DNA from 3 places in the Bacillus sp. 01N45 genome. Region 1 is predicted to be linked to each of the others. Evidence: riboswitches for the same ligand, from Rfam matches in the RefSeq annotation. Region 1 holds a riboswitch; each other region holds the start of a gene.

Region 1 (3,134 bases):
ATGGTGAAGCACCCATCGCTTGAGCTGCTTCAATGACTCCCTTTGGAACTGAAACAAGATTTGTTTCAACCATTCTAGCAATACCAATTGACGCAACTAACGTCATTGGAAAGATTGCTGCTGCTGTTCCAATCGTCGTTCCGATAACACTTCTTGTTAGTGGGCTTAAAGCTACTAAGAAGATGATGAATGGAACCGGACGAATTGTATTAATAATGATATTAAGAATAGAAAAGACCCATTTATTTTCTAAAAAGTTTCCTTTCCTCGTTACATACAACAGTAAACCTAGGGGTATACCAAGAATTGTAGCAAATATAAGGGTTACGATTACCATTAAGAGGGTATCCCCCGTCGCATCTACTATGCGAGGCCAAAATATACTCCAATCAACTCGCATGAGCTTCTACCTCCTTCAGCTGCACTTGCAGTCTTAGATGTTGTAATGCTTTTTGAATTTCCTTCTGTTCACCTTGCAATTCTACAAGAAGATTTCCAAATAGCACATTTTGGAGTTCAATAATATTTCCATACAGTACGTTTACATCGACGTTATAGTTTTTCGCGATATATGATAGTACCGGCTGCCCTGTCTCTTCCCCAGTAAATGTTAAGCGATAAATCTGTCCACCATTTTGAATTTTCCCTAGAACACTTTCCGGTAAATGATCATTAATAATGGAGCGTACAAAGTTTTGAGTTGTCTTTGTTTTTGGTTGTGTGAAAACATCAAACAGTTTTCCTTCTTCAATAACCTTTCCCTTCTCCATTACAGCTACACGGTGACAAATTTCTTTCACAACATGCATTTCATGTGTAATAAGAAGAATTGTTACATTGTATTCTCGATTTACTTTCTTTAATAAGTTCAAAATTTCTGTCGTTGTTTCTGGATCTAAAGCTGATGTTGCCTCATCACATATAAGAATGTCTGGCGATGTTGCAAGAGCTCTTGCAATGCCAACACGCTGCTTTTGTCCGCCTGATAGTTGCTCTGGATAATAGTTTGCTTTATCTTCTAATCCTACAAACTTTAGCAGTTCATTTACTCTTTCTTTTATCTCATTTTTTGGTACTTTCGCTAACCTTAATGGATAAGCAATATTCCCAAACACTGTTCTTGAATTAAATAAATTAAAACTTTGAAAAATCATCCCGATTCTTTGTCTTAGCTTCCGTAATTCTTTCGTCGATAGTGATGTAATATCTTTATCATCTATTGAAATCGTTCCCGCCGTTGGTCTCTCTAACATATTTACTAGGCGTAATAACGTACTCTTTCCAGCGCCACTAAAACCGATAATGCCAAAAATTTCGCCCTTCTCAACTGATAATGTTACATCCTCCACCGCATGAACAGATTGCCCACCTGATTCATATACTTTACTTACGTTGTTAAAAGAAATCATTTTTTCCCCTCCTATATGCTGTAAAAACTTGAAGTAGAGCTTTCGAGGTAAAATAAAAAGTGCTCTCCTTCTTATCAACCGTAAAGATAAGAAGGAGAGCACTTATATGTACTCGGTCACATCTTCTCATCTTCCAAGCCTTTTATAAGGCTTGCTGGAGTTAGCACGGTATTAAAAAACCCGTTGCTGAGGTATCGTAGGGCCAGTCCCTCCACCTCTCTGGATAAGAATGTATCGATTTAATTGTCGTTTAATTAATTCTCATTATAGAACTCAGAATAATAAGAGTCAATACATTTTTTAGAAAAATATTAATTATTTCTCTATTAAAATTTTCAAATAAAAAATCACAATATAATATTGCTTTTTAAAGTTATGTAAAATTCTTCTCCTTCATATTTTTTTAAAAGGAGAATCACCTCTATAAATTGAATACCATTATTTGAATATGAAACCGGAGGAAGATAAATATATGAAAACAGCTCTTTTACTCGTTGATATTCAAAATGATTATTTTCAACACGGAAAGATGGAATTGCGTAATCCAATAGAAGCAAGCAAATATGCTCGTCAGCTGCTACAACTCTTTAGAACGAAAAACGAACCTATTTTTCATATCCAACATGTAGCAATAAAAGATGACGCTACTTTTTTCCTACCCAATACAGAGGGTGTACATATTCATGAAAGCGTACGTCCACTTAGAGAAGAAACCGTTATACTCAAACATTATCCAAATAGTTTTCGCGAAACTGATCTTCTAGAACAATTACAACGTTTAGACATTGAACACGTCGTCATATGCGGGATGATGACTCATATGTGTATTGATGCTACCGTAAGGGCTGCTTTTGATTTCGGCTTTCCATGTACCGTTATACATGATGCTTGTGCTACAAAAGATCTTTCTTTTAAGAATGCTACTATACCAGCCGTTTATATTCATAACACAATTTTGGCTAGTTTAAATGGAGTATACGCAACTGTAATGAGTACAGAGGAGTTTGTGGCTACAAAAAAACACTCCCTTCAATGAGCAAAACCGAAAAGAGTGTTTCTTGTCAAACCATAGATTTTCTTTCAAATTGTATTATACAGGAAATCCTTAAAATGAATACTAAAAAATATGACTAATAAGTCAACTTTTCTCATTGTTTTGTTTCTATTTACATGTTTATCCCGATATTAATAGGATTTAGCTAGTTCTAATTATCGAATGGTAATATACGGTAATTAGAACTAGTTTCTCCTATTAAAAACGTAACATATTATTTATCTGTTTGTTTTTGCTTCTTTTTCAAATACTCCGCACGCAATTTTTCAATTTGCTGCTTTTTATCAAATTTGGCAGGCGTCTGTTTTTCATGAAACTTTGCCACAGATACCTGACTTTTGTAATCCAATTGATATTTTCCCACTTTGTTCACCTACTTTTCTTGTCTTTAAAGAGAATCTATTCAACAAATATAATATACCTTATTTACTGAAGTAAACCTTATTACATTATTAGTTTCTCTACTTATATCTATCTTAATCCATATATAGAAATTTTTTCAAAAAAAAAAAAAAAAAGAGATCTTCGCAGACTGCGAAGATCTCTTCTACTATTTCTTATAAAGTTTCAGAAGTAGTTTTTGCTTGCATGTGAAGTGCTAAGTAGTCAGGGCCACCAGCTTTAGAGTCTGTACCAGACATGTTAAAGCCACCGAATGGTTGGTAACCTAC
Region 2 (3,134 bases), on a different contig from region 1:
CTCTTATTAAATAATCATTTCTTAATTGAATCTGTATTTGTTGAAACGTTTCACTACATTTCTTCAATTGGATTAAGCAATTAATATATGTACGAAAAAGTTCGTTATCATACTGACAACAATTTATAATACGTTCCATTTCATTCATAACGTACGAGCCTTTTCTTCTATTTGTAATAACCATTTTTCCCGCTTCTCTCGTTTACTCGTTTTCACAGATTGAAAAACAGATCGTTTTATATCGCGAATGCCGCAAAAACGTAAAATACCTCTCTTCATTATAATCCAATCGGCTGATCGATATAGTAGTGCGACGTACCATAACGGTGAGTCTAACGTATTAATTACCCATGCCTTCTTACCTTTCAATAAGCCTTTCGGCAGGGCACCTTCATATTTATAAGCAAAACCAGCTACGAAAATGCGATCAATAAACCCTTTTAAAATAGCTGGCATCCCCCACCACCATATTGGATAAATGAAGAGAAGAGTATCCGCTTCTTCCACTAACGTTCTGTACCGAGCTGTCTCTTCTTCATTTACTAAATCACGTCTTTTCTTCTCCTCATTAAATACAAGGACGGGATTAAATTGTTCCTTATATAAATCAAGTACCGTAACCGAATGATTTGTTTCTTGTAATCCTTTTTGCACATGCTTTAATATCCCCGCATTAAAACTGGAAGGACTAGGATGAGCGTATACAATTAGTACATTCACTACATAACAACTCCCTCTATAAGTTAAAGTTTCCCCTTCTTTAACATTTTCTCTACAATTTGCACGTTTTTCGAACTTTGTAATAAACGATTTAATAATGTAAGTAACTCTTCCTTTTCTAAATCTTTCAGTTTCTCTTTCACCGTACTCTCACCAGCACTTTGAATATCATAAACAACTGCTGCCATATGCTTACAATAATTCTCATATGGACACTCGCAGCTACTTTCTGTAAAATTTTCAAGATCAATCATTACTTCATAGTTTCCTGCATTTCCAGTAACAAAAGCAAATATTTTCTTTTCTTGTATTTCAACATCTTCTACATGTCCTTCTTCATAATATTCATAACCTTTATCCATAATGTACTTAGGAATCCATTTCGTTATATCATTTAGTAAGTAAGCGTACATAACAACACCTCTTCCTTTAATTCCCTTTTGACTTCCAAAACCCTGCATGTTATTCTAATAACTGTCAAATAGCAAGTCTATATGACAAAACGACTGACACCTATTCGGCGGAGGTGTCTCTTTTCATTTGCAGCCGATATGAAGTGCCTCTTTCAGGCACATTCAATCTTTGACACTACACACTCAACACCATTCCCTTGTATCAGGCTGCTTAAGCAGTCTTTTACGCTACATACTCCAAAAAAAAGAGAGCTTAGCTCCCTTTTCCCGCCTTATAAAATACCCCTTTTTCAGTATAGAGATATTCATCAGCTAATGTAATTTTCCCATCCAGTTTCAGTTCATCTAATAGTCTTGATAAATAAAATTGATGTAACATCTTTTTCGTGAATTTTCCTTCATGATGCGAAACGATATGTTCTTGAATATCTAACAATGATATTGGCTTATCTTGCTCTATCATATATTCATAAACTGTACTACGCAGTTTTACGTATTTTTCGAGTGTCACAGTACTTCGCAACCCCTTTCTTCTTAATATAAATTTTCGTAATCGGTTTTTTTGCAACAAAAAAACCTCTCCGATAAGAAGAAGTTACGTATATATCTTCGTCTTATCTCCCAGAACAAATATGTTCTGCTGGAATTAGCACCTGCATCGCGGTTGCTGGGTTTCATCGGGCCAGTCCCTCCACCTCTCTGGATAAGAAAATATTCACTTAATTCTTACTATACGTAATTTCATTCTAATTGTCAAACAAATATAACAAATTATATTTTGTTCCTTACTGTTCATACTATACATATATGAATATGCAAGGAGGATTATGAAATGCACGAAAATGCTCGCGGATATGTCCAAAATTCTTTTCAATCATTACAAGAAGCAAAACATTGTTTAGAAGAAGCGCTACAGACTGTTGAAAAAGATTTTAATCGCGCTCGTATTGAACAATCACTTTATGCGATCGAACAAGCTATTCAACGCTGTGATTACACGGTTCATATTTTAGAACAAGATTGAAAAAACTTCCCATCATAAGGTGGGAAGTTTTTTCAAATGGCATACTTCATAATTATTACCGTTATAATTAAAAAATATACAGAATTAGCAATTTCTAAAACCCCTACTTTTATAATAGAAATTTTTTTGCCATATAACATAATTGCTCGGATGACACTCGGTATAAAAATAAGAGAACACCACGGATTGATAGCAAAGACAATGACTGTTAATACAATATGATACCCCCATGATATAAGACGATACTTCGGGTTATTTTTCTCGCGAATCATCGTTTTTACATAAAATGTACTTCCTAAAAAATATAAAAATGAAATAAGCGCAATAAATAATGCTGTTTTATCTATAAGTTTCATTGAAAAATAATAACTAACTAAACCACCAATACAGAAAACAATAATCGCACTAATGTCATTTAGTAACGCTCTTTCATTTTTTTGACGAGCGTAATACATATTTACAATAAATAATGGAATCATGAATACTACGAATAAAAGAATGCGCCATTCATATAATAGAGAAATCATTCCAAATACGAACGCGATGATAAAATATACAATTGCAGCATGTAAGTACTCTTTTTTTCGTTTTTGCTTTATGTACGTAAGAAATGGATACGTAGCTAAATAGATAAAGAACCAAGCTAAAAACAATGGAATATGATACATAGTAGGTTTCCCAAGCATGACACTTAATAGAAATGGTATAACGAGCATGGCCCATGCACCGTGTTGCTTCGGAATAACTAACTTCATTAACTATACACCTCCCTTTTGAAAGCAGTTCTCACCTACTATTATACAAATAATTTTATATAGTAACGTATATATATTGGACTATTTTTTGACAATAAAAAATGCTCCTTACAATGTGTAAGAAGCATGAAAGAGGCAAACGAATATGTAAGTCGCGACCCTACCTTATATGAGTATGCTTTTCTATGCCATGTTATGCTTATCTAATATGCCGTATTTCTT
Region 3 (3,134 bases), on a different contig from region 1:
TAACGCGATATCATAAATTGGCTGAGTTAAGAAATATTCCGCTCCAGCATCTATTTTCCGTTCCATTCGCTTAACCGCTGCTTTTAAATGTCTTACATGCGGATTAAACGCACCTCCCACTGAAAACCTTGTTGCTGGACCAATTGATTTCCCTAAAATCGAGCGCCCGTCGTTCATTTCTTTAATCATTTTAATGAGCTCAATAGAGGACAAATCATATACAGAAGTGGCACCTGGAAAATCACCAACGCGTGCTGGATCCCCAGTTAAAGCTAACACCTCTTCCATACCTAACGCTGATAGGCCTAGTAAATGAGATTGTAGTCCGATGACGTTATGGTCTCTACACGTTAAGTGCGTCAATACCGGAATATCGTGCTTCGTTAATAATGCCCCCATTGCCATATTCGAGATGCGAGGCGATGCTAATGAATTATCTGCTAGAGTAATAGCATCTGCCCCAGCTCTTTTCAATGCTCTTGCGCCTTCAAAAAATCGCTGCGTATCTAACGTTTTCGGTGGATCTAATTCCACTACTACTGTCGTTTGTTTTTTTGCTTTCTCTGCTAATGTGACATGAGCTTTTGAACGTTTCTCGTGTGTATGAACTACTTTCGGTCTTTGAATCGTATCCTTTTCTATTACAGGTGTAACATTTGCAATTGCACGTTTCATACTTTCAATATGTTCTGGAGTCGTGCCACAACAACCACCTAATAACCGAATACCTTGCTCAATAAATTTCGGTGTCATCGCTTCGAAATAAGCTGGACTTCCCTCATATACGTAACGTCCCTCCACATAATTTGGGAGACCTGCATTCGGATATGCTGACAAGTAGCCATTTTGCGGAATCGATATCATTTTAAAAGCTTCCGTCATGTGAAGTGGCCCTAGTTGACAGTTCAATCCAACGACATTTGCACCGTAATCTAAAAGCTGTTTTAATATTTCATTTACATCATTTCCATTTTGAGTTGTACCTGCCTCATGCAATGCTAATTGAGCTACAATTGGAATATTCGTTTGTTTTCGTAACACCTGAACAGCATGAAGTAATTCAAACTCATCATAGAAAGTTTCTAATAGCAGTCCATCAACCTGTTCTTCTAGTAATGCACTTGCCTGTTCCAGTAACATAAATTCTCTTTCCATATCAGTTGTCGTAACAGCTCCGATATGTTTCATACCACCAATTGTTCCTAAAATTGCATTTCTGTCTGTAACAGATGCTTTCGCCAGTTTTACTGCGGCTCTATTAATTTCAGTAACTTGATTTTCTAAACCATAAATACGTAATTTCGCTTCATTTGCTCCGTACGTATTTGTTTGAATCACATCAGCCCCAGCAGCTACATATTGCTTATGAATCGATATAATTAAATCTGGATCAGATATATTCAATTCTTCAAAACTACTTTGCAAACCATGTGAATGTAATAACGTCCCAACCGCACCATCACCTATTACAATTCCTTTTGATAATAAATCTAGTAATTTCACAAATCTCCCTCATTTCTATCAATATAAAAACCCCCTCTTCACTTTGAAGAGGGGGACATAATTGTTCCTCCTCTTATTATGCAAAACATTCGTTTTGCAGGTATTAGCACCGTTTCAAACATTTCGTTTGAAGGTTGCTGGGTTTCACAGGGCCTTTCCCTCCACCGCTCTCAATAAGAGTTTGTCTTTATTATTTTATTTATGTAGCTAAAAGGAAATACGTTCCCCTTTTAACAATGTTTGTTAATTTTTTAATAAATTTAGCATGCACAAATGCAAAAGTCAATGACACTTGCGGAAAAATAAAAATTATTTAAAATAAAGTTGCAATTCAATTATCTTTTGTTGTAAAGTTAAAAACATAATAAAAATTTCATACGAACATTCTTATCTAGAGAGGTAGAGGGACTGGCCCTATGACGCCTCAGCAACCATTAACATTTGTTAATAAGGTGCTAATTCCAGCAAATTGTGAAAGATTTGACAGATGAGAAGAAGACTCTATTCAAACCGAAAGCCTTCTTCTTTAGAAGGCTTTTTTTATTTTACCCCGATTGGTGAGAGCTAATAATCAGTGGGGGATGCCCCCCTCACTGATTAAAGTTTCACTTTACATTCACTTAATTGTTAATTTAAAAAGGAGGAATTTTCACATGTCAACTATTGAAACAAAACTAGCACAAATCGGAAACCGGAGCGAAACTACAACAGGAACTGTTAACCCACCTGTTTATTTTTCAACTGCTTATCGTCATGAAGGAATTGGTAACTCTACTGGCTTTGACTATTCACGAACTGGCAATCCAACTCGTGGTCTTTTAGAGCAGGCAATCGCAGACTTAGAATATGGTGAACAAGGTTATGCCTGTAGTTCAGGGATGGCAGCTGTTCTCCTCGTCCTCTCCCTATTCCGTTCTGGAGACGAACTTATTGTATCCGAAGATTTATACGGGGGCACTTATCGATTATTTTCTGAGCACGAAAAAAAGTGGAATGTTCGATGTAGATACGTAAATACACAATCTATTAAACAAATTGAGCAAGCTATCACAACTGAAACGAAAGCTATTTTCATAGAAACTCCAACTAATCCGTTAATGCAAGTTACTGATATTGCCGCTGTCGCAACTGTAGCGAAAAGACACGGACTACTTCTTATTGTAGACAACACATTCTATACGCCTTATATACAGCAGCCATTAACAGAAGGTGCCAACATTGTACTTCATAGCGCAACGAAATATTTAGGGGGACATAACGATGTCCTAAGCGGACTTGTCGTTGCAAAAGGAAAGGAACTTTGTGAGGAAATCGCTCATTATCATAATGCCTCTGGTGCGGTCTTAAGTCCATTTGACTCATGGCTATTAATTCGTGGTATGAAAACGTTAGCGCTTCGCATGAGACAACATGAAGAAAATGCAAAAGCAGTTGTTGCTTATTTAAATGATGAAGACGGGGTGACAGATGTATTTTATCCTGGAAGAGGTGGCATGATCTCATTTCGTCTGAAAGATGAAACATGGATTAATCCATTCTTACAATCTTTATCCTTAATTACATTTGCTGAAAGTCTTGGTGGTGTTGAAAGTTTAATGACGTATCCAGCAACGCAAACACACGCTGATATT

What was found. Region 1 has a riboswitch for S-adenosylmethionine ahead of AC1DMU_RS20290 (methionine ABC transporter ATP-binding protein). Riboswitches for the same ligand answer to the same signal wherever they lie in the genome.
Region 2: it holds a riboswitch for S-adenosylmethionine, as region 1 does, so the genes downstream of both, AC1DMU_RS10995 (hypothetical protein) here and AC1DMU_RS20290 (methionine ABC transporter ATP-binding protein) in region 1, are expected to answer to the same signal.
Region 3: it holds a riboswitch for S-adenosylmethionine, as region 1 does, so the genes downstream of both, AC1DMU_RS02800 (bifunctional homocysteine S-methyltransferase/methylenetetrahydrofolate reductase) here and AC1DMU_RS20290 (methionine ABC transporter ATP-binding protein) in region 1, are expected to answer to the same signal.

Annotation. Positions count from the first base shown of each region.
Region 1 covers NZ_JBFTQW010000009.1:24,597-27,730, reverse strand. The annotation lists gene AC1DMU_RS20295 (methionine ABC transporter permease) at 1-400, opposite strand, end outside; gene AC1DMU_RS20290 (methionine ABC transporter ATP-binding protein) at 390-1,409, opposite strand; SAM riboswitch class I at 1,533-1,639, opposite strand; gene AC1DMU_RS20285 (cysteine hydrolase family protein) at 1,882-2,445, shown strand; gene AC1DMU_RS20280 (hypothetical protein) at 2,678-2,827, opposite strand; gene pruA (L-glutamate gamma-semialdehyde dehydrogenase) at 3,021-3,134, opposite strand, start outside.
Region 2 covers NZ_JBFTQW010000004.1:97,778-100,911, forward strand. The annotation lists partial or broken gene AC1DMU_RS10980 (group-specific protein) at 1-148, opposite strand, end outside; gene AC1DMU_RS10985 (NAD(P)H-dependent oxidoreductase) at 145-720, opposite strand; gene AC1DMU_RS10990 (SWIM zinc finger family protein) at 744-1,133, opposite strand; gene AC1DMU_RS10995 (hypothetical protein) at 1,387-1,704, opposite strand; SAM riboswitch class I at 1,745-1,843, opposite strand; gene AC1DMU_RS11000 (hypothetical protein) at 1,966-2,157, shown strand; gene AC1DMU_RS11005 (YwiC-like family protein) at 2,190-2,912, opposite strand; gene AC1DMU_RS11010 (ECF transporter S component) at 3,096-3,134, opposite strand, start outside.
Region 3 covers NZ_JBFTQW010000001.1:527,519-530,652, forward strand. The annotation lists gene AC1DMU_RS02800 (bifunctional homocysteine S-methyltransferase/methylenetetrahydrofolate reductase) at 1-1,503, opposite strand, end outside; SAM riboswitch class I at 1,574-1,683, opposite strand; SAM riboswitch class I at 1,888-1,997, shown strand; gene metI (cystathionine gamma-synthase/O-acetylhomoserine thiolyase) at 2,157-3,134, shown strand, end outside.